DNA from 3 places in the Pantoea sp. USHLN298 genome. Region 3 is predicted to be linked to each of the others. Evidence: predicted binding sites of a transcription regulator. Region 3 holds the regulator's gene; each other region holds the start of a gene.
The links. Region 3 encodes LexA, which represses DNA repair genes until DNA is damaged. Its sites were predicted from a motif close to TNCTGTATGTACATACAGNA; they were not measured.
Positions count from the first base shown of each region.

Region 1: the regulator LexA is predicted to act here: its motif matches at 4,638-4,657, upstream of mutH (DNA mismatch repair endonuclease MutH).
Region 2: the regulator LexA is predicted to act here: its motif matches at 2,494-2,513, upstream of WFK59_RS14765 (YebG family protein).

Region 1 covers NZ_JBBCRO010000006.1:91,863-99,992, forward strand. Annotated here, with positions in the region: gene thyA (thymidylate synthase) at 1-419, opposite strand, end outside; gene lgt (prolipoprotein diacylglyceryl transferase) at 416-1,297, opposite strand; gene ptsP (phosphoenolpyruvate--protein phosphotransferase) at 1,418-3,664, opposite strand; gene rppH (RNA pyrophosphohydrolase) at 3,677-4,204, opposite strand; gene mutH (DNA mismatch repair endonuclease MutH) at 4,889-5,566, shown strand; gene WFK59_RS16155 (TerC family protein) at 5,666-6,376, shown strand; gene WFK59_RS16160 (YgdI/YgdR family lipoprotein) at 6,495-6,713, shown strand; gene WFK59_RS16165 (NADP(H)-dependent aldo-keto reductase) at 6,854-7,894, shown strand; gene WFK59_RS16170 (GNAT family N-acetyltransferase) at 7,935-8,130, opposite strand, start outside.
Region 2 covers NZ_JBBCRO010000005.1:266,475-274,604, reverse strand. Annotated here, with positions in the region: gene WFK59_RS14775 (methyl-accepting chemotaxis protein) at 1-431, opposite strand, end outside; gene WFK59_RS14770 (Fic family protein) at 946-2,064, shown strand; gene WFK59_RS14765 (YebG family protein) at 2,131-2,478, opposite strand; gene WFK59_RS14760 (SIR2 family protein) at 2,616-3,410, opposite strand; gene WFK59_RS14755 (non-canonical purine NTP pyrophosphatase) at 3,407-3,967, opposite strand; gene WFK59_RS14750 (ABC transporter substrate-binding protein) at 4,134-5,039, opposite strand; gene WFK59_RS14745 (amino acid ABC transporter ATP-binding protein) at 5,048-5,842, opposite strand; gene WFK59_RS14740 (amino acid ABC transporter permease) at 5,826-6,752, opposite strand; gene WFK59_RS14735 (GNAT family N-acetyltransferase) at 6,762-7,274, opposite strand; gene WFK59_RS14730 (ABC transporter substrate-binding protein) at 7,285-8,130, opposite strand, start outside.
Region 3 covers NZ_JBBCRO010000004.1:536,372-544,501, forward strand. Annotated here, with positions in the region: gene dusA (tRNA dihydrouridine(20/20a) synthase DusA) at 1-173, opposite strand, end outside; gene WFK59_RS13410 (conjugal transfer protein TraF) at 280-1,530, opposite strand; gene zur (zinc uptake transcriptional repressor Zur) at 1,982-2,503, shown strand; gene WFK59_RS13420 (CsbD family protein) at 2,577-2,789, opposite strand; gene dinF (MATE family efflux transporter DinF) at 2,961-4,283, opposite strand; gene lexA (transcriptional repressor LexA) at 4,385-4,999, opposite strand; gene WFK59_RS13435 (diacylglycerol kinase) at 5,106-5,474, opposite strand; gene plsB (glycerol-3-phosphate 1-O-acyltransferase PlsB) at 5,603-8,026, shown strand.

The sequences.
Region 1 (8,130 bases), on a different contig from region 3:
TGATCCAGTTCACCCACGTTCCAGGCTGAGACGATGATCCGGCGTGAGTCAGGGTCGCGTTTCAGTTGCTCGATCACTTTGCTGATCTGGTCAATCTCTTCGCCGCTGGCGGTGCCCCAGCTACGCCACTGCTTGCCATAAACCGGGCCAAGATCGCCCTGTTCATCCGCCCACTCATCCCAGATTGAGACATTATTCTCCTTCAGGTAACCGATGTTGGTGTCACCTTTCAGGAACCACAGCAGCTCATGAATGATGGAGCGGATATGGCATTTTTTCGTGGTGACCAGCGGAAACCCATCCTGCAGATTGAAACGCATCTGGTGACCAAAAATTGAAAGCGTGCCGGTTCCGGTACGGTCAGCTTTTGGCGTGCCTTCATTCAGCACATGTTGCATCAGGTCCAGATACTGTTTCATTTTTCCTCACGAAATTGTGGCTGTGGACGACGACGATAGGCCCAGATCATCATGGCGATACCGGCAATAATCATGGGGACGGAGAGAATCTGCCCCATACTGATTCCGCCTTCAAACAGGCCAAGCTGGGCATCCGGCTGGCGGAAGAACTCGACGATAATACGGAATGCGCCGTAACCGATCAGGAACAGGCCAGAGACGCTGCCCATCGGGCGCGGCTTACGAATAAACAGGTTAAGAATGATGAACAGCACCACCCCTTCAAGAATCAATTCATAAAGCTGCGAAGGATGACGTGGCAGCACGCCGTAGGTATTGAGCAGCGCCTGATATTGTGGGTTGGTGGCGGCCAGCGCGACATCTTCGCTGCGTGAGCCTGGGAACAGCATAGCAAACGGGAACCCCGGATCGACACGGCCCCACAACTCGCCGTTAATGAAGTTGCCAAGACGGCCTGCACCGAGACCAAACGGGATCAGTGGGGCGATGAAATCAGCCACCTGGAAGAAATGGCGTTTAGTGCGGCGAGCGAAGACCAGCATCACCACAATCACCCCAATCAGGCCACCGTGGAATGACATGCCGCCATCCCAGACTTTGAACAGATAGAGCGGGTTTTCCAGGAACAGCGGTAAATTGTAGAACAGCACGTAACCGATACGGCCGCCAAGGAACACGCCGAGGAAACCGGCATACAGCAGGTTTTCCACTTCCTCTTTTTTCCAGCCGCTGCCGGGCTTGTTGGCGCGACGCACCGCCAGCCACATGGCGAAAACAAAGCCGACCAGATACATCAGACCGTACCAGTGCAGCGAAACCGGTCCGATCGAGAAGATCACCGGATCGAACTGCGGAAATGCAATATAGCCGTTATTCATCATTCACCGTCTATTCTTCGGCCCTGAAAAAAGGGCGTTAACAGGCACATAAATTAAGGCTGCGCATCATAGCACAGCCGGTTTTGTCAGTTGACGCCGAAATGTAAATGCGGATAACGCTTAGCGGCCTCCGCGGATCAGACCGCCCAGTCCACGCCGCTCCATAAAGGTAGAGACCAGATGGCGAACCTCGGTAGCGGTATGCGCATTCATTCCCTGTTCACTGAGCTTCTGCGCTTCTTCCTGATCCAGATGGCGCAGCAGGTATTTCACGCGCGGCACATTTTTACCGTTCATGCTGAGATGGTGATACCCCATCCCCACCAGCAGCGCGACACACATCGGATCGCCTGCCATTTCACCACACAGGCAGAGTTCAAGATTGGCCTGACGGGCTTCGCGGGCGATAGCGTGCAGGGCGCGCAGCATCGCCGGGTGCAGCGAGTCGTAGAGATTGGCCACGCGGGTGTTGTTGCGGTCCACCGCCAGCAGATACTGGGTCAGATCGTTGGTGCCGACCGAGACAAAGTCGACGCGCGACGCCAGATGCGGGATCATAAACAGCATCGACGGCACTTCAATCATGATACCGATGCGCGGCGTGGGGATGGTGTAGCCCAGCATCTCTTCCACTTCGCGACCGGCGCGATCGATCAGCCGTTTCGCCTCGTCGATTTCGTCGATATGACTGATCATCGGCAACAGAATACTGAGGTTGCCGGAGGCCGCATTCGCCCGCAGCATGGCACGCACCTGGACCAGGAAAATTTCCGGCTGGTCGAGCGTCAGGCGGATACCGCGCCAGCCCAGGCAGGGATTCTCTTCACTGATCGGCATGTAGGGCAGCTGTTTATCCGCGCCAACATCAAGGGTGCGCAGCGTGACCGGCTTGTTGTGAAACAGCTGCAACATGCCCTGATACTGTGCCACCTGTTCCTCTTCTGACGGGAAGCCGTTCTGCAGCATAAAGGGGATTTCGGTGCGATAGAGGCCGATGCCGTCAACCCAGCTGCCGAGCGCCTGTTCATGCTCCGGACTTAATCCGGCGTTCAGCATCACCTGCACTCGCTCGCCGCTTTTCAGCTCACCGGGTTGATCGACGACCCCTTCGGCCGTTTTGCTCAGCGCGTTCTCTTCGCTGATCAGCCGCTGATACTCCTGCACCAGCACCGGTTCGGGATCGATTAACAGCTCGCCACGGTAACCATCGACGATCAGCAGCCGTTTATTCAGCTGATGCGGCAGGATATCGGCACCCATGACCGTCGGGATACCCATGGCACGCGTCAGGATCGCCGCATGGGAGTTAGCGGCACCGTCGCGCACCACCACGCCAGCCAGCCGCTCGTGCGGCAGCTCCGCCAGCGAGGTGGCAGTCAGTTCATCCGCCACCAGCACAAACCGCTCCGGCCAGGCGTTGGTGCCGACCAGCGAATCATCGAGATGGAATAACAGACGCTGACCCAGCACGCGCAGATCACCCGCGCGTTCCCGCAGATAGCTGTCGGTCAGGCTGGCGAACTGTTCGGCAAACTTCTCGATCACCTGTTTAACCGCCCACTCCGCCACCGATCCGCGTTCGATCTCATCGAACAGATCTTTCTTCAGGCGGGCATCGGTTAACAGGTGGGAATAGAGGTCAAAGATCGCCGCGCTCTCTTTTTGCACGCTGGCACTGAAACGCTTGCTGAAACGGCGAAATTCGCTGGCGGCTTCGCTCATGGCGAGCGACAGGCGTTCACGCTCACGCTGAACATCCAGCGTTGAGGCCGCGGAGACCTGATCGAGCAGCGGCTGCGTCTCATCGACCCAGCCCGGTGCTACCGCCACGCCTGGCGCGGCGGCGATGGCGCGTATCCGGGTCTGACGGAACTGACCAAACAGCTGCCCCATCTGGGATTGCGACAGCAGCGCCGCCATCTGCGTGGCCAGCGTGACCAGAAACGACTCTTCGCTCTCATCAAACTGACGATGTTCACGCTGCTGTACCACCAGCACGCCCAGTAGCTGGCGACGGCTGATGATTGGCACGCCGAGGAAGGAGCGATAGCGCTCCTCTTTCACCGCGGGGATATATTTAAAACTGGGATGACTTTGCGCGTCGGCGAGGTTGATCGGCTCGGCCAGACGACCGACTAAACCGACGATGCCTTCGTCGAACGCCAGCGTCACGGTGCGGCCACGCGGCTTTTTCAGGCCGCGCGTCGCCATCAGGTAATAGCAGCGACGATCGTGATCGGCGAGGTAAACGGAACAGACTTCCGTTTCCATCGCCAGACAGATCTCATTGACCAGAATGTCGAGTGCTTCATTCAGACGCGGCGCACTCGCCACTTTTTCTACAATTTCGCGCAACTGAGTGAGCATAAAGGGCGTGGCCTATCCTCTCTTACGTCGATGGGCAGGATTGTTTCGCTGCCCCGCACTCTCCTGCATAGACATCACCACGCCAGCGAATTCCTTCATCACCCGACGGTAGACGTCGCGTTTGAAGGAGACAACCTGACGCACCGGATACCAGAAGCTCACCCAGCGCCAGCCGTCAAACTCAGGCGTGCTGCTGTGCTGCACATTGATATCCGCGTCATTAGACATTAACTGCAGAAGAAACCACTTTTGTTTCTGGCCGATACATACCGGCTTTGTGTCCCAACGCACCAAACGTTTTGGCAACTTGTAGCGCAACCAGTTACGGGTAGATGCAAGTATTCGAACATCTTTACGGTGTAACCCCACTTCTTCGAACAGTTCGCGATACATCGCCTGTTCAGCGGTTTCACCGGGATTGATGCCTCCCTGAGGAAATTGCCAGGAGTGCTGTCCAAAGCGCCTGGCCCATAACACTTGTCCCTGCCTGTTACAAATTACGATACCAACATTCGGGCGGTAGCCATCATCATCGATCACCGGACTACCTCAAAGCTAAATTTGAATAGGCTGATTGTTTCACACTCCTTACAGGCGGTAAACCACTGGATTCACGGGGTGTTAAGCGTAAAACTCCGGGATAACTCACAGAGAAGCCGCTAGTTATGAACAATCCCCGTCAGAAAAATCGATCTTATTCACCTTTTCTGTGGATAGCTTTGTGCAGAACGCGGGAGTTAACTGAATAACCTTGCTGAACGTTTCAGGCAGATGAAAAATCCATTATTCCATATAAGTTTGATTATAATAGATAAAATTGAAGAATAAACAAATTATCACGGCGATTAACCCCCGACAAAACTGTCCACTCTTTACAGTTGGATGAATTTTAAGCGCTTAGCAGGTTATCCACAACAGATCGCTCAGCCTTAGGTCAGAGCGGTGAAATTAGCGTCAAAAACGGCAAAGTCAAGGCTGTAAATGGAACCAGTACCGCACAGGCTGGCGGGTTATCCCACTTTTCTGTGGATAACCGGGTATGAGATCCTGTTCATTGTTGCGAGTAAGTTGGGATAACCTGCAAGCACCCCTTTCATTGCCCGCGAGATCCGCTGAAAAAAGCACGATCTATCATGTTATTATCCTCACTCAGCGCAGTGAATTGTTCAGTTAACCCCACTGCGCAACATCCTGTACAAATTTTAAGCAACATGAGTAATCACCATGAGCCACCTGCCAGCACCGCCTGAAGATGAAGCTATCCTGCTGGCCCGGGCGCAGGCGTTAGCCGGATTAACGCTGGAAACGCTGGCCGATCGGGCCGGTCTGACGATGCCTCCCGACCTGAAACGCGATAAAGGCTGGGTCGGTATGCTGCTGGAACTGCTGCTCGGGGCGAGTGCCGGCAGCAAAGCCGAGCAGGACTTCGCCCATCTCGGTATTGAGCTAAAAACCATTCCGATTGATGCCACAGGGAAACCGCTGGAAACCACCTTTGTCTGCGTTGCCCCGCTTACCGGTAACAGTGGCGTTACCTGGCTGACCAGCCACGTACGTCACAAACTGGCGCGGGTGTTGTGGATCCCGGTCGAAGGCCAGCGTGATATTCCGCTGCGGCAGCGTCGGGTCGGGGCACCGCTGTTATGGAGCCCGAGCGCAGAAGAAGATGAGATGCTGCGTCAGGACTGGGAAGAGTTGATGGATATGATTGTGCTGGGTCAGGTAGATCAGATCACCGCCCGCCACGGCGCCTGGCTGCAGATCCGTCCCAAAGCCGCCAACAGTAAAGCGCTGACCGAAGGGATTGGCGATCAGGGTCAACCGATCCTAACCTTACCGCGCGGCTTTTACCTGAAGAAGAGTTTTACCGGACCGCTGCTGGCGCGCCACTTTCTGCTGTAGCAATGACATTCTCACCTGAGGTGGCGCAATTTTGTGGGAGAGAAGCAAATTCAGTGCGTATAATCCCCGTTTAATTTTCGTTTAGGATTGAATGTAGGTATGTTTGAGTGGATTGCCGATCCCAACGCCTGGCTGGCACTGGGAACCCTGACCATCCTTGAGGTGGTGCTGGGTATTGATAACATTATTTTCCTGTCGTTAGTGGTCGCTAAACTGCCTAAGCGCCAGCAAGCCAGCGCACGCCGCATCGGTTTACTGGGCGCGATGTTAATGCGTCTGGGACTGCTGGCCTCTATCGCCTGGGTGGCCAGACTGACCAATCCGCTGTTTACGCTGATGGACCACGCCTTCTCTGCCCGCGATCTGATTCTGCTGTTCGGTGGTCTGTTCCTGCTGTGGAAATCGAGCATGGAGATCCACGAAACCATCGAAGGTAACGAAGCGGAACAGAAATCCAACGTCCATTCGTTCCTCGGCGCGATCGTACAGATCATGCTGCTGGATATTATTTTCAGCCTCGACTCGGTGATTACCGCCATCGGCCTCTCCGATCATCTGTTTATCATGATGGCGGCGGTAGTGATCGCAGTGCTGATGATGATGTTCGCTGCCCGCAGCATTGGTGAGTTTGTTGAGCGCCATCCGTCGGTGAAAATGCTGGCGTTAGCTTTCCTGATTCTGGTCGGTTTCACCCTGATTCTGGAGAGTTTCGCGGTTCATGTACCAAAAGGTTACATTTATTTTGCCATGTTCTTCTCAATGGCGGTTGAGTGCCTTAACCTGATGCGCGGTAAGAAGAAAACCGCATAGAAATGTCAAGGGCGAGCGTGCTCGCCCGCAAATTTTCAGATTCCTACGATTAACCCGGCCGGCAAAACAATTTATTACTACACTTTTTGCAGTCGATGATGTGTGGAGATGAGGCGTAATGAAAGGATGGGCAGGTGTAGCAATTGTGGTGCTAACCGCAGCGATGTTAAGCGGATGCAGTTCAGATTATGTGATGGCAACTAAAGATGGCCGGATGATTATGACCGAAGGTAAGCCGACCATTGATAAAGAAACCGGGCTGGTGCAGTACACCGATCAGTCGGGTCACGCAGTACAGATTAACGGCGATGAGGTCTCGACCATCATTGAACGCTAAGTGCGAAATTGACTCGCCTGCCGCATCTTCCCCGCTGGCAGGCGTTTTCCCCGACTTTTCCCCCTTCCTTCCCCGCCATTGCTCGCGCTATAGTCCCTGAGGAGACAACATTCCATTCCATAAAGAAAAGGAAGCTGGCAATGCACTATCATCGTATTCCCCATAGCACGCTGGAAGTGAGTCAGCTGGGGTTGGGCACCATGACGTTTGGCGAACAGAACAGTGAAGCCGACGCCCATGCTCAGCTGGATTTGGCTATTCGTTCCGGCATTAACTTTATTGATACTGCCGAAATGTATCCGGTGCCACCGCGCCCGGAAACCCAGGGTCTGACCGAACAGTACATTGGCAGCTGGCTGAAACAGCGCGGCAGCCGTGACAAAATCATTCTGGCCAGCAAGGTGTCGGGCCCATCGCGCGGTAACGATGCGTCGATTCGCCCTAACATGGCACTGGACCGCAAGAACATCCGCGAAGCGCTGGATGCCAGCCTGAAACGCCTGAATACCGACTATATCGATCTCTATCAGCTGCACTGGCCGCAACGTCAGACCAACTATTTTGGCAAGCTGGGCTATCAGTACAGTGAAACCACCGCCCAGGTGACGCTGCTGGAGACGCTGGAAGCGCTGACCGAACAGGTGCGCGCCGGTAAGATTCGCTATATCGGGGTGTCGAATGAAACCGCATGGGGCGTGATGCGCTATCTGCAACTGGCGGAAAAGCATGAACTGCCGCGCATCATCAGCATTCAGAATCCCTACAGCCTGCTGAACCGCAGCTTTGAAGTGGGTCTGGCCGAGATCAGTCAGCATGAAGGGGTTGAGCTGCTGGCTTACTCCAGCCTGGCGTTTGGCACCCTGAGCGGTAAGTACCTGAATGGCGCGCAGCCTGCCGGTGCCCGCAACACGCTGTTCAGTCGCTTTACCCGCTACAGCGGCGAGCAGTCGCAACAGGCGATTGCCGAGTATGTGGCGTTAGCCCGCCAGCACCAGATTGATCCGTCACAGATGGCACTGGCTTACGTGCGTCAGCAGCCGTTTGTCGCCAGCACCCTGCTCGGCGCGACCACGCTGGAGCAGTTGCAGACCAACATCGACAGCTTCAATCTGACATTAAATGCTGAGATCCTGGAAGGCATAGAGGCGATCCACCGTCGTTATACCTATCCGGCTCCCTGAATCAGCCCGTGCCGGTCGCCAATAGCGCGGCTGGCACCCTTTACAGAGGGCGGGAATAGAGCATCACAGGCTTGTCGGGATATTCCAGCGCCTCGCCCTGAGGCTGCCAGCCAAAACGTTCGTAATAGCCGCTGAAGGTTGACCACAACCACAACCGCGAATATCCCTGCGCCTGAGCGTGCTGAATCACCCGCTGCTGCAGCGCTTCACTCACGCCTTTGCCGCGCGCGGACCTA
Region 2 (8,130 bases), on a different contig from region 3:
ACAAACCAGGCATAGCGACCCTGCGGGGCCTGTCCCGGCTGGTTAACAAATTCGGCATCGCGACCGTCGAAGGCGTTTGGTTCGAAGATGACTGACATCGACAGATAATCAGGATTGGCGCGCAGTGAATATTCCATGATCTTATCGACCACTTTACGATCCGTAATGCCTGCCTGCGGTAAGGCGATCAGGCTTTGTCCCAGATGGCTGGCCACATCGCGCGCATGACTCAGCTCCTGTTGCACCTGTAAGCCGCGGCTTTGCGCGATTTGCTGCAGATATTTTTCCGCCAGCGCCTTCTGCTCTTTACCGGACTGCCAGCTCAGAACACCGATCGTCACGCTAAATCCCAGCATAATGGTCAGGCCGCCGGTAATAAGCATCTGCGCCCGGGTACTCATCTTCTTTTTATCGTTTAACTGACTGGCCATATTGGTTCCCCTGGAATTTACCTTTTTGCGACCTCCTTGTGGTTTACGTGCTCCTGAGATCATCTATCGGCGCCGTTTTTTTGAACTTTAACGGCGGCTTGGGGAACGTCAGATGAGGTAAAGCCGGCGAAGTTGATCCTCAAAGGGTTCTGACTTCAGCAATGAATCCGTTTTTTTTGATCTGCAGCAATATCGGCCGACGCAACTACTGTCAGTTTATGTAAACAGACGTTGTCGTCCCTTATCATCGTGGAGAGAAATCAATGGCCGGTAAACTTGGATTAGCAGGCGGAATGATTATCTGGTTAGCGTATGTTGCCTGGATCGTGCATTACTATTCAGACACCTTTTTGCAGTTCTCCCGCTAAACAGACAGGACCTTCGGGTCCTGTTTTCTTTTCTGCCTGACTCCCGCATCGATTGTCTTCTGAGCCAAAAATTTGCTACTATTGACTCATTATGTGAGCCGATTAAAAGATGCTATTCGGCTCGTTCACCCGCAAATGAGCCGAATATGACCACAGAATGGATCTGGCAACAGGCCGACTGGCCACAGTTCTACTGGCAGGAGGCTGTGCTGCTGCCTCGCCTGCGGCAGCTGCAACAGCAGCGAGGCGTACTGCTGGGCCGGGCCAGCCTGCAGGTCAGTGATGAACAGCAAACGCTCGACACTCTGCTCAGCAATATCCTCTCCTCATCCGCCATTGAAGAAGAACGGGTAAACGTACAGTCGGTACGTTCATCTCTGGCGCGCCGCTTAGGCGTGACCGAACAACAGCCTTATCCGGTTTCGGATCGATCGGAGGGACTGGCGGCGATGATGCTGGATGCGATCAACAACCGCAGCCAGCCGCTCACGCTGGAGCGTCTATGCCAATGGCATCGCTGGCTGTTTCCTGCCGATGAGTGGTCGGTGCAGCGTCTGAGCGTCGGTACGCTACGCGGCAGTGAGCCAATGCAGGTGATCTCCGGACGGATCGATCGCCCAACGGTGCATTTTGAAGCGCCGCCGCGCAGTGGACTGGAGCCACAGCTGACGCAGTTTATTGACTGGTTTAACCGCAGCGAGCAGGACGTCATGCTGGACCCGCTGCTGCGCGCCGCCATCTGCCATCTCTGGTTTGTTACCCTGCACCCGTTTGATGACGGTAATGGCCGCATTACGCGTGCCTTAACCGATCTGGCGCTGGCACAGGCGGACAGTCAAAGCATCCGGCTCTATGCCATGTCACCTGCCATTCTGGCGCATCGGGCGGACTACTACCGCATTCTGGAGCGGACGCAGAAAGGTGGACTGGATATCACCGACTGGCTGATGTGGTTCCTCGATATGCTGGATGAGAGCCTGCAACAGGCGATGAACAGCATCGCCCGCACCCAGATCAGGGCGCGCTTCTGGCTACAGCATCGGGAACGCTCTCTGAGCAAAGAGCAGATAAAAGTACTGAACCGGCTGCTGGATGGCGGCGAGCAGGGTTTTGAACAGGGGATCAGTGCCAGTCAGTATCAGAAGGTGGCAAAAGTGAGTAAGGCGACGGCAACGCGTCATTTAGCGGATTTGCTGGAGAAAGGCTGTCTTTACCGGCTGGAAGGTGGCGGGCGCAGCACGCGCTATCAGGTGAAAACAGACTGAGAGAATGATGCGCGCGCTCAGCCAGTAAAATAACCACGCCGGAAATGGCTTCCGGCGTGATGAGGATCAGGCTGCTTTCACCGCGCGCACTTTCTTGCTGCTGGCGGTTTCTGCTTCGGCGGCGTCATCAGAACGCTCCGACACCGTTTCAGGCTGACCGGCAGTAGCGGCCACAGGCTCAGGCAGTTTGCTGGTGCGGAGAATATGCTGCACGGCATCTTTCTGCTCAGCGATCAGCAAGCCCAGCGTTTCTGCCTGCGTCTCATCCAGTGCGGGTTGATGCTGTAACAGCCAGTCGGTGAAGGCTTCGGCCATATCGAGCATTTTGTCGTAGGCATCGGCCTCTTTCTTGTTGGCAAACGTCATCTTCTCTTCACCCTTTCTGACTACTACAAATTTTGTTTCGACAGCCATGTTTTTGCCCTCAGATACTGTGTATACATACAGTATATCACGACGTTGATGCTTTTCCAGCAGAGAATAGAGTTTATCGGTTGTACGCCGCATAACCTTAACCGGGCGCAGGTTTTCGGGTGAAACCGCGTCGCCGGTTACACCTGAAGTTCCTCAAGAAAATCGGCCAGCGCTTTGCGCGGGTCATCCTCTTCCGAGACGATCATCTCGATGCCCCACTGCCCCAGTACCTCTTTTGCCACCGGATTATTGCGGTTGGTAAACAGATAGGACTTGGGACGCGCGGTGGCCAGCCCGGTACGGCCCCACATTTTCGTCAGGCGGTAGAACAGCAGACGAATATTAAAATCGCTGATGCTGTAGCCAACAAACAGCACCGAATTGCCCATCACGTCATGGGTCAGTTTGATGTCGAGCGGTGAATCAAAATAGAGCCGTTCAAAGTAGCTGCTTTCATCGAGCACGATAGAGGTATCGTCATCGAAATCACCGTGCAGCTTGATGATGTGGCGCTTATCTTCGGTCAGCGACACCAGGTCGGCGGCATTGGCCACTTTGTAGTAGGGAACGCCATGCGCATCGTGCGCCGCTTCCAGCCAGCGATCGTAATTGGTGGTGTAGATACGCGAGAAGTTGCCCTGGGTAATCATGGTGTGAATTTCTGACGTCCGGACATCAATATCCGGGCGGTGCCATTCGCGATCCATCCAGCTGCGCAGCGGGCCGAGTGACCCTTTCTTCTGTTTGTAATATTCCGCCAGCGACAGGTGGGTACCGTAGGTATTGAAGATTTTAGGATCGTAGCCCAGCTCATTGGCGAGATGGGCAATCAGCTCATGCCACTCCGGCAGGCCAAGGTTGCGTGAGATGCCCGCACCGGCAAACAGAATCAGCTTACCGGAGTCATAGGCACGTTTAAGTTCTGGTTTCATGCAACACTCCGGGCCGTTTTCAAAAAGGTGGCGAAGCGATCGAGCGCGATGCGCCGCATGGAGATCTCATTCTTGAGCTCGCCCATTTCGGCGAAGGTCTGATCGTAGCCTTCCGGGATAAAGACGCAGTCCCACTGAAAGCCGCGGGTACCGGCAGGCTCGGCGGCGATGGTGCCGCGCAGTTCACCTGAAAACTGGTACATCTTGCGGCCATCACAGTAGCCGAGTACGGTTTTTGCCGTCACGGCCTGGCTGTCGAGTCCCTGAACCAGGGCAGTAAAGCGTTCTGCATCCAGCCGGTTCCAGAAAATGCGGGTCAGCCCGGCAGGCAGGCCATTGAGGCCGTCGAGATAGAGTCCGGTATGCTCGACGAAGAGCGGTCGCCCAATCAGTGAAAAGGCTTTGGTCAGTTTATCGCGCACCAGATCGAGTTCATTTTCAGTCTGGATCTCTTCGATGCGACGGGAGATGGGCAACACTTCGACCCCGACAGGTTCGAGGATTTTGCGCACCTCCGCCAGCTTTTGCTCATTGGCAGAAAGGAATCTGATTTTCATGGGGCTTCCAGGTTAATTGCTCCGCCGCGCGCTGAATCGACAGGCGGGCAGGATAGATCACTAACGCTGGAGAGTGTAGCGCAATTCCGGGGTCGATCGCCGTGACAACGGTTCTGTGGCGTGGAAGGTAACGCTGAATAAACGGCGCCGAAGCGCCTGAGACGCATCAGTACTGAATGCCAGGAGGATTGACCGTGGAGTGGGCAATGGCTTCATCCTGTTCACCCCAGCGCGTCAGCACCTGCTGATACTGCCCGCCGCGAATGGCACCATCGATGGCGGCCTGCAGGGCCGGAGCCAGCCCATTGCCCTTTTTGGTGGTGACCGCCACCCAGGCGCGAAACGGCCCGCTGCCGACCAGCTTTGTCTGGCCGCGTGACGCCACTTTCCAGGCTGCCATCGAGTGCGGACCGAACATCGCATCGGCCCGTCCCGACAGCAGAGAAAGCGTGGCTGAGGCGTCATCGGTCAGATAGATCGGCGTCACCGCAGGCAGCCCTTTCGCCTGGTTTTGCTCATCCCAGCTCAGCAGGATACGCTCCTGATTGGTGCCGGAGGCCACGATGATGCGCTTACCGGCGATGTCAGCGGGCGCGTTGATCGTGGTGATTTTGCTGTCACTTTTCACCGAAAAGGCGTGGTTATCGGCGCGATAGGTGGCGAAATCAAACTTCTTTTTACGCTCTTCGGTCACCGCGATATTGAACATCGCCACATCGTAACGGCCCGCGCTAATGCCGAGCGGCCAGTCTTCCCACGAAGCGGGCACCAGCTTCAGCTTTAATCCCAGACTGTCGGCCAGCAGCCGGGCAATGTCGGGATCGCTGCCAATGCGTGAGACATTATCCGACCCCAGCAGCGACAGCGGTGGTGAGTTGGTGGCGGAAGTCGCCACCGTCAGGGTTCCCGGCTCAATAAAAGCAAAGCTGGCCGGAATTTTAGCGATCGCCGCCGGATTGGCGGGCGCATGAATCGGCGTCTCATTTTGCCGGGTATCACGCTGTTCAGCGGCGGAAACCCCCAGCGGCGCCAGCAGCGCCAGCACCAGCAGTGACAGAGGATTCAGCTTCATCGTCACCCTCACAGTACGCGCGCCAGGAAGCGTCGGGTTCGCTCATGACGCGGATTGTTCAGCACCTGCGTGGTGCTGCCCTGCTCAACGATCCGACCATCGACCATAAACACCACGTTATCCGCCACTTCGCGGGCAAAGCCGATCTCGTGAGTGACGATCACCAGCGTGGTGCCGGAACGCGCCAGCTTCTTAATCACGTCGAGCACCTCGCCGACCAGTTCCGGATCGAGCGCCGAGGTCGGTTCGTCAAACAGCATCACCCGGGGATTGAGCATCAGGGCGCGGGCGATGGCGATACGCTGCTGCTGACCGCCCGACAGATGGCGCGGCCAGGCGTCAGCTTTATGCCGCAGGCCAACAATATCCAGCAATTCACCGGCGCGCTGTATCGCTGCCGCTTTGGTGAGCTGGCGATGGGCAATCGGTGCCTCAATCAGGTTGTCCAGCACGCTGAGGTGCGGGAACAGATTGAAATTCTGAAACACATAGCCGACGTTGATGCGCTGACGTAGGATCGCCTGCTCTTTCAGTTCATAGAGCTTATCGCCGCGTTGCTGATAGCCTATGTAATCGCCATCGATCTGGATAAACCCTTCATCTACCCGCTCCAGATGGTTGATGGTGCGCAACAGCGTTGATTTGCCGGAGCCGGAAGGGCCGAGGATCACCGTCACCGATCCCGGCGCCAGCGACAGAGAAACCCCATCCAGCGCTTTATGTTTGCCAAAACTTTTACTGACGCCGGTAATGCTGATGGCACCGGTGGTGTGTGATGTGCGGTAATCAATGGCTTCGGACATGGCTGATCTCCTCGGTTGGATTAAGCGGCGTAACGCGGTTGCGCCACTGCCGCCAGCGCGACGGCTGCGGTTCACGGGTCACGCTGCGGGCCAGCCAGCGTTCAACGCTGTGCTGAATCACCGACAGTACGGTGGTAATAATCAGATACCAGGCGGCACCGACCATCAGCAGCGGGATCACTTCCTGGTTGCGGTTGTAGATCATCTGGATGGTGTAAAACAGCTCCGGCATTGCCAGCACGTAAACCATCGCCGTGCCCTTCGCCAGGCTGATGATTTCGTTAAAGGCGGTGGGAATGATGGCGCGTAACGCCTGCGGCAGAATGATGCGGAAGGTGCGACGGGTTGCCGACAGCCCCAGCGCGGAGGCGGCCTCAACCTGGCCATGATCCACACCCAGAATCCCGCCGCGAATGATCTCCGCGCTGTAAGCCGCCTGCACCAGCGTTAAGCCAATCACCGCCGCCGGAAACTGTCCCAGCACATTGATGGTCTGAAACGCTCCCCACGACAGCGTGGTAAAGGGGACCCCGATCGACAGGGTGTCGTAGAGATAAGAGAAGTTGTACAGGATGATCAGCACGACGATCAGCGGCAGCGAGCGGAACAGCCAGATATATCCCCAGGCCAGACTGCTCAGCAGCCATGACGATGAGAGGCGGGCCAGCGCCAGCAGGCCGCCAAAAATCAGGCTGAATACCGTGCCGAGCAGCGTCAGCAGCAGCGTCTGCCCCAGCCCATGCAGGATCACCGGGTCGAAGAACCAGCGGGCAAATACGCCCCATTCCCAGCGCGGATTAAACGCGACCGACTGAATGACGCCAGCCAGAATAAACAGGGCGACGATCGCGCCAAGGGTGCGGGCCGGATAACGCGCGGGCACCACCTGCAGATGTTGATGCTTGCTCATGATCTCTCCTTAACTCGCCTGTGCAACGTCCTGCACGCCGATCACTTTAATAAAACGCAGCCGGCCATCGTGTGGCGGCGCTCCGTAGCGTTCGAGATCGCCGCTGAGATCAAACTGCGGCTGATAGCCGTGGCCGGTATAAAGCCGTACCGCCTCCGGCTGACGAAAACCGGTAGTAAGAAACAGCCGCTGATAGCCCGCCCGCAGCGCACGCCGCTCCAGCTCCTGCAACACCACCAGCGCCAGCCCCTGACGCCGCAAATCACTGCGGGTCCAGATGCGTTTCAGCTCCGCAGTCTGCGGGTCATAAGGTTTGTAAGCACCCATCGCGATGATCTCGGCGTCGCGCTCCAGCACGATGAATAATCCCTGCGGCGGCAGATACCACTCGGTGAGCTCCTGCTCCTTATGGCGGGCAAAATAGTCGCCGTAACGGGCGGCGTATTCACCGAACAGGCCGGTCAGAATCGGTTGCAGTTCCGGGGCTTCCGGCGAAACTTCACGAAATATGGCTTCACTCATCGTCTGCTCCTTAATCGCCCAGTCCGGCCGGGTTAATTTCGGAACGATCAATCCGCTCCACCCCTTCGCCCCAGCGGTTCAGCACCTGCTGGTAATCGCCGTTTTTCATCACGCCGTTGAGCGCGGTACTGATCGGTTCAGCCAGGCCGCTGCCTTTTTTCACCGTTACCGCAATGTGTGCCGCCTTTGGCCAGCCGCCATCGACACTGCCCACCAGCCGGGTTTTGCCATTAAGCGCCGATTTCCATGCGCCAATCACGTTAGGGCCGAACCAGGCATCGGCCCGGCCGGCCTGCAGCGCCAGCGTCTGGGCGGCATCATCTTTGGTATAGATCGGGGTAAATGCTTTCAGCCCTTTCGCCTGATTCTCTTTATCCCACGCCAGCAGGATCGCTTCCTGATTGGTGCCGGAGCCGACGATGAGGCGTAGTCCGGCAATATCTTCGGCTTTGGTCAGTGATTTAATCGGGCTGCTGGTTTTGACGTAGAAACCGAGAGAATCTTTGCGGTAGGTGGCGAAATCGAACTTCTCTTTACGATCTTTGGTGACGGTGATGTTAGAGATCGCCGCGTCATATTTGCCGGAGGCGACGCCCAGCGGCCAGTCCTCCCAGGAGGTCGGCACAATGTTGAGCTTCAGGCCGAGGCTGTCAGCCACCAGACGGGCGATATCGACTTCGCTGCCGAGCAAGGTTTTGTTGTCATCAGAGAAGACCGTCAGCGGCGGGGAGTTTTGCGCCGCGACCGCCACGGTAAATGAACCCGGCACCGCAAAGCGATGTCCGGCCGGCAACTGCGCGACCGCCTGCGGATTTTTCACGCTGTGAATCGGCGCTTTGTTGGCGTCGAGGCTAAC
Region 3 (8,130 bases):
TCCTCGCTGTAGGCCAGGTAATCGCCTTTACCATGAATGATCGCGCCGGTGGTGACCATTTCGGTATAGAGCAGCGTATCGCCGGTAAGCTGGCGATGAAAATAGCGGCAGTGGCGATCGGTCCAGTCGAGCATCGGGGCAATCGAGAAACGTTGCGAAGAAAATGTATCCATGAAGCGCAGGCAATCCGGTATCTAAGAGTGATGGAATTCTGTGCAAGGATAACACAAGGGCGGGCGATAGTGCATCGCCCGCCCCGGAACCGCGGCTAAAAGAGGATCAGAAATTGAAGCCGAGCTGCATCATCGCGCCCCAGGTATTGTTAGCGCCCACCGAGCCAGCCAGGTCCAGATGGACCGCCTTGTTAAACGGTGACAGGCCAAAACCAGCGGTCGCGACGTTCTCATCATTTGAACGCATATCGGCGCGATAACCGGCCCGTAACTGTAACCAGTCGAGCACCCGATATTCCGCACCGACCGCGGCATACTGGCTGTTATCCTGAGTTTTAAAACGTTTGGTTTCGGTCAGGTCAACATCACCGGTAACGGTAAACGGCCCTTTATCCCAGGCCAGACCGGTAGTGACCAGCGGACGGATCTGGTAAGTATCGCGGAAGCCGTTAACCTCTTTGGTCTGCAGATCGCGGGAAACCAGGTTTTGTCCGGTGATACCCAGCGTCCAGTTTTCAGCAAAGGTGGTTGCCAGGCCGGCATCGACGTTAAAGCCGGTGTCCGAGCTGCGATACTGGCTATTGTTGATGTCACTTTTGTCGTAGTTGTAGATGCTGGCGGTGTAGTTATAGAGCCAGGTTTTCTGCAACTTCGGCGTGACGCCCACCGACACCGGCTGACCGGCAATGGTAAATTCATGCGCCACCGCAACACCGTAATCGGTGACCAGCGCCGCTAAACCGTTGGCGCTGGAACGCAGGTTGTTCTGGTCGCCCGGACGTGGGAGCACCGTGCCGTTAGCCACGCCGCGCAGATAATCGATATCGCTCTGGACGACGTTGGCACGCACGTGTGCCGAGCCATAGGCTTTGGTAATAAAGGCAAAAGGCAGCGTCTCATTGGGAACAGTGACCGCCAGCGCCACCCCGGCACTGCCGTCTGCTTTGTTGCCGCGCAGATCGTTTAACTTGTTGGCGACGTCGCCTGAGGCGGCGCGCACTTCAGGATAGCCACGCAGATAATCGGCAAAGGTCAGGTTGCCGATCACATCGCGGTAACGATCAACGGTATCGGTGATGTCATCCACTTTGTCGATCAGGTGATCTTTGTCGGTAACCTGAATACCGGCTGAAGGGAAAATAATACTGACGCTATCATCGGGTTTGGCTCGCGTCATTAAAGCCGGGTTGGCCAGTACCGCGGAGCCATAAAGAGAAGATGCGACGCCGGTACCGCCCATGGCGTCATTACGTGCATCATACCAGGTTCCCGCCGCCATGGCGGAAGAAGAAAGGAAAAGCGCATTCAATACAGCGGTGTACACCAGCGCTGAGCGTTGAGCGGATTTTTTCACCATTTGCCTGCCATCACCTGAGAAATTGTCGTTGAAACATTCAACGACTGAATAGTTTGTTAACCCTATTGTGAACGTTGGCTAACGCGTTATTGCTGTGAATTCAAAGGAAACAGTGCCTTAATTCGAAGGATTGGAGGTTTTCCAATCAGAAAGTCATAATTTTTATTCAAAATACAGGGTAAAAATTAAAATAATACCAGACATTTATTAAGTCTTTCTGAACATTACTTCTTAACTCCGTGAGATGCAAAGCAAAAGCGCTAAACGGCGCGTTGCGGGCCGTCATCATGTGGATCTGATTTATCCCCGATAACGCGCCATCGCGATGCCCTACTCCTCTTTGCTGCTGTTTTTACGCGCAAAAAGGCGTGCTGCTCCGCCCGGCAACCAACCTCTGCGCGGCTAAATTTTGTGTGATAAAATAACATCACTTATCCAGCGGAGAACTTTCATGTCAAACATGACGTCACAGCAAATAATGACCCAGGCGGAAAAACTGTGCCTGCAGCGCGGTGTGCGTCTGACGTCGCAACGGGCAGAAGTGTTGCGATTAATGGCTGAGCAGCCAGGTTCAATTAGTGCCTATGACCTGCTGGATCAACTCCGGGTCAGCGAACCGCAGGCCAAGCCGCCCACCGTTTATCGGGCGCTCGATTTTCTGCTGGAACAGGGCTTTATCCACCGGGTAGAGTCCAATAATAGCTATGTTATGTGTCACCATTTCGAGGCGCCGGCCCACACGTCGGTGATGCTGGTATGTGACCGCTGTGCCGCTGTAACTGAGAAACAGGCACAGGGCGTCGAAAAGATCATCGCGACACTGGCTGGCGAGGCACAATTTGCCCTGCGTCACAGCGTGATTGAAGCACATGGATTATGTGAGAGTTGTGTTGCAGTGGAAGCCTGCACGCACCATGAAAGTTGCGAACACGATCATCAGAGCGAGGGTAAAAAGCGGGGAAAACGCGGGTAATGTGCACATCCTTGTGCGGTTGCCAGTATGAGCCGTACCGGCGGGTAGGAGCTTTATCCGTAAATCTGCGTGATTACCAACGGTAATCTTTGTTCTGACCTTCCCAGTCCGTTACTTCGCGCTCTGCATCTTCTTTTGCATAGCCATAACGTTCCTGAATTTTTCCGACCAGCTGATCGCGCTTGCCTTCAATAACCTGCATGTCATCGTCGGTCAGCTTGCCCCATTTCTCTTTCACGTTGCCTTTAAACTGCTTCCAGTTGCCGCTCGCTTGATCTTTATTCATGGCAGACCTCTATGTCATCCTTTGGTTGCATCATTTATCTTGAAAGAAAACAAAATGACGATATAAAGCGCTGGTTTACTGCGCTGCTTACGGTTAATTGTAGTAGAAGATTTTAGGGTTGCTGGAATAATACAGAATAATCTGTAGCGCACCGGCTAAAGCCGCCCGCTATCAGGCGTCGAACCAGCTGTTCTGCTGCCAGTGTTTACGCCAGATTAGCCACAGCGACACGCCGCGCAGCGCCAGGAAAACCGTTACCGCCAGCCACAATCCGTGGTTGCCCAGTATCGGGACGCTGAGCAGCGTCAGGAAGTAGCCGAGTGCCGCCACCATCATGCTGTTACGCATCTCCCGGCCACGGGTCGCGCCAATAAACATGCCATCCAGCAGATAACACCAGACGCCAATCAGCGGCAGAATAACCTGCCATATCAGATAGCGATCGGCGGCCTGTTGCAGCGGTTCAAGGGAGGTCAGCAGCGCCACGATGTGCGGGCCGCAGAGTGCATAGAGCAGCGAAAAACCGATTGCCACTACCACCGCCTGGCGGCAGGCGGCATGCCAGACGCGCAGCAATTTGCTGCCATCTTTTGCGCCGTGTGCTTCGCCGGCAAAGGCTTCCACCGCATAGGCGAAACCGTCAAGCGCGTAGGCGGTAAAGGTGATAAACATCAACAGCACCGCATTGACTGCCACCACCTGCGGACCGATGCGCGCGCCCAGTACGGTCAGTGAGGCAAAACAGAGCTGCAGCAGTAACGAACGCAGCATGATGTCGCGATTAAGCCGCAGCAGGCGCTGAATATCACCGCGCCAGCTCTGCTTCAGTATTGCCGTAGTGATGCCGCGCAGTTTCAACACACGCCAGACCATTACCGCACCGACGGCCAGCGTGATGTACTCTGCCAGTGCGGTCGCGGTTGCCGCTCCCGCCACGCCCCAGTGCAGCCCCATCACCAGCCACAGATCCAGCACAATATTGACCAGATTACCGACCACCAGCAGGATGACCGGTGCCCGCGCATACTGCACACCGAGCAGCCAGCCAAGGATCACCAGGTTTGCCAGCGTGGCAGGCGCACTCAGCCAGCGGATCTGAATAAACAGCGTCGCCTGTTGCAGAACCTTGGGATCGCCGCCAATCAGAGAGGTCGCCAGGCGGGTGATGGGGGTACGCAGACAGATGAACAGCACGCCAGCCAGCAGCGCAATGATTAAAGGCTGGGTCAGCGCGCGTGCCAGTGCCGTTTTATCGCCCGCGCCGAATGCCTGCGCCGTCAGGCCAGTGGTACTCATTCGCAGGAACAGCAACAGCATGAAGAGGAAACTGGTGACTGTCGTCCCGACCGCCACCCCGCCAAGATAGACCGGGCTGTCGAGATGACCAATGACAGCGGTATCGACCACGCCCAGTAAGGGTACGGTGATGTTAGAAAGGATCATCGGCAGCGCGAGCCGCCAGAGTTTTTTGTCGGTAGCCGTTAAAAAACGCATTCGCAGTTCCGTGCTCAGCGCTGCAGAGAGGGGAGCTGCAGCGACAAAATTAGGGCCGACAGAATAGCATCAGACGCTACGAATGCGCGGTTATATCAGGCTCAGAGCCACTCGCCGTTGCGAACCACACCCACCGCCAGACCTTCAACGGTCAGTGACTGCGCGCGCGTATCGACGACGATCGGATCAAAATCGCTGTTTTCCGGCAGGAGATGCACGATAGCGCCCTGCTTTTTCCAGCGTTTCACCGTCACTTCATCATCAATGCGGGCCACGACAACCTGGCCGTTACGGACGTCCTGGGTTTTATGCACCGCGAGCAGGTCGCCATCCATAATCCCGATATCTTTCATCGACATTCCGCTGACGCGCAGCAGGAAGTCGGCAGAGGGTTTGAACAGGCCCGGATCGACTTTGTAATGAGTTTCGATATGTTCCTGCGCCATGATCGGCTCACCGGCAGCGACCCGGCCAATTAACGGCAGACCTTCAGAGGCCTCTTCTTCCATTAACAGACGGATACCGCGCGAGGCGCCAGAGACAATCTCAATCACCCCTTTACGTGCCAGCGCTTTAAGATGCTCTTCTGCCGCATTCGGCGAGCGGAAACCCAGCTGCGCGGCAATTTCTGCACGCGTAGGCGGCATGCCCGTTTGAGTAATATGGTCGCGAATCAGGTCATAGACCTGCTGCTGCCTGCTGGTTAATGCTTTCATCCCGCCCCCTGGTTGTTTATACAGTCGCTGTGAGTATATACAGGTATTGGCGAAATGGAAACCGATTCTCAGGCAAAAACGCGCCAGATGGCGCGTTGTGGAAGGGTTATCGCAAATGTGTCCAGAGCAGCGCGATCCAGACAAACAGTGCCAGTAAGATACTGATCAGCACCGCTGCCGAGCCCATATCTTTTGCCCGACCGGCTAACGGATGGCGCTCCTGACCGATACGATCCACAACCGCCTCGATGGCGCTATTGAGGATTTCAACGATGACTACCAGCACCACAGCGCCAATCATCAGGATGCGCGAGACGATATCGACATCCAGCCAGCAGGCCACAATAATGGCGACCAGCGCGGCCAGCGCTTCCTGCCGAAAAGCCGCTTCATGCTGCCAGGCGGCACGCAGGCCCTGCCATGAGTAACCTGCGGCTTTCACAATTCTTACAAGACCGGTGGCATTATTTGCCATATTGGTGGAACCCTTTCATCGGATTGACGTCAATGTCTGGGCTGCGTGCAATTGGCACCACCACAGATCTTCGCTGCGCTTTCTGGTATGCTTGCGGCGCTTTGCTAACAAGAGGCTTCATGTTGTCTATGTCAGGTTGGCGTAAACTTTATTACAAATTACTGAATTTACCACTGTCGTTTTTGGTAAAGAGTAAGGCCATTCCGGCCGATCCCGTTTCTGAACATGGTCTGGACCCGACCCGGCCCATTATGTACGTTCTGCCTTACGATTCGAAGGCCGACTTACTGACTTTACGCGCGCAGTGCCTGCGGCATCATCTGCCCGACCCGCTCTCTCCGCTGGAGATTGATGGTTCACTGCTGCCGCGCCACGTTTTTATCCACGATGGCCCGCGCGTCTTCCCCTATTTTGTGCCCAGCGTCGAATCGGTGAAGATTTTTCACGATTATCTCGACCTGCATCGCAATAACCCCAAACTGGATATCCAGATGCTGCCGGTGACGGTGATGTTTGGTCGTGCGCCAGGCCGTGAGGTTCAGGGCGAAGATGCACCGCACCTGCGGGTACTGAACGGCGTGCAAAAGTTCTTTGCGGTGATCTGGCACGGACGCGACAGTTTTGTCCGTTTCTCGCCGACCGTTTCGCTGCGCCGCATGGCGACCGAGCACGGCACCGACAAATCGATCGCCCAGAAACTGGCCCGGGTGGCGCGCATTCACTTTGCCCGTCAGCGTCTGGCGGCGGTTGGCCCGCGTTTACCGGCACGTCAGGATCTGTTTAATCGCCTGTTGCAGTCTAAAGCGATTGAAAAAGCCGTCGAAGATGAAGCCCGCAGCAAAAAAATCTCCCATGAAAAAGCGCAGCAGAATGCGGTTGAGATGATGGAAGAGATTGCGGCGAACTTCTCTTATGAAGCGATCCGCGTGACGGATCGCGTGATGGGCTGGCTCTGGAGCCGTCTCTATCAGGGCATCAACGTTAACGGCGGCGAAAAAGTGCGTCAGCTGGCGCAGGATGGACATGAAATCGTCTATGTGCCGTGCCATCGCAGCCACATGGATTACCTGCTGCTCTCTTACGTGCTCTATCATCAGGGACTGGTGCCGCCGCACATTGCCGCCGGTATCAACCTCAACTTCTGGCCAGCCGGACCGATCTTCCGTCGTCTGGGCGCGTTCTTTATTCGTCGTACCTTTAAAGGCAACAAGCTGTATGCCACGGTGTTCCGTGAGTATCTCGGCGAGTTGTTCACCCGCGGCTATTCGGTGGAATACTTTGTTGAAGGCGGTCGTTCCCGCACTGGTCGTCTGCTCGATCCGAAAACCGGGACCTTAGCGATGACCCTGCAGGCGATGCTGCGCGGCGGTAATCGCCCGATTACCCTGGTGCCGATTTACATCGGTTATGAGCACGTGATGGAAGTCGGGACTTACGCTAAAGAGCTACGCGGCGCGGCGAAAGAGAAAGAAGGCTTCATGCAGATGGTGCACGGCTTGCGTAAGCTGCGTAACCTCGGCCAGGGCTACGTTAACTTTGGCGAACCGCTGCCGCTGGTTAACTACCTTAACAAGCGGGTGCCGGAGTGGCGTGACGCCATCGATCCGATTGAGCCGCAGCGTCCCAGCTGGTTAACCCCGACCGTCAATGACATCGCAGCGAGCCTGATGGTGCGCATCAATGAAGCGGGCGCGGCCAACGCCATGAACCTGTGCGTGACCGCGCTGCTCGCCTCACGTCAGCGCTCACTTACCCGCGAACAGCTGATTGAGCAGCTTGAGTGTTATACCCAGCTGCTGCGTAATGTGCCTTACTCTGCCAATGCCACCGTCCCTGACCTCTCCGCTGAGGCGCTGCTGGACCACGCGATGGGCATGAATAAGTTTGAAAGCGAGAAAGACAGCATTGGCGACATCATCATTCTGCCGCGTGAGCAGGCCGTGCTGATGACCTACTATCGCAACAACATTCACCACATGCTGGTGATGCCGTCGCTGATCGCCGCCATTGTGCAACAACACCAGACACTGAGCGAAGCTGAGTTGCTGCGCCAGGTGAGCCTGATCTACCCGATGCTGAAGAGCGAACTGTTCCTGCGCTGGCAGACCGATGAGCTGCCGCAGCTGCTGACGGAACTCAGTCAGGAACTGGCGCGTCAGGGCCTGATTACGCTGGATGATGGCCAGCTGCGCTTTACGGCGGCCCGTTACCGTACGCTACAACTGCTGGCTGCCGGGGTGCGTGAAACGCTCCAGCGTTATGCCATCACCTTCTCGATTCTCAGTGCGAAGCCGGCGATTAACCGCGGGACGCTGGAAAAAGAGAGCCGCACACTGGCACAACGTCTGTCGGTGCTGCACGGTATCAACGCGCCGGAGTTCTTCGACAAAGCGGTCTTTACCTCGCTGGTGCTGACGCTGCGTGATGAAGGGTATATCAGCGACAGCGGCGATGCCGATGTGGTGCAGACGCTGGCGACCTGGCATATACTGGCGGACCTGGTCACCAGCGATGTGCGCATGACCATTGAAAGCGCCGTGGCACACGACTGACACAACAAGCGTACAGTAAAAAGGCGACCTCATGAGGTCGCCTTTTTTATAGGTCAGGTCTGGTCAGATTCGCGTTGAGACGGTGCCTGCTCAGGGAACACGGT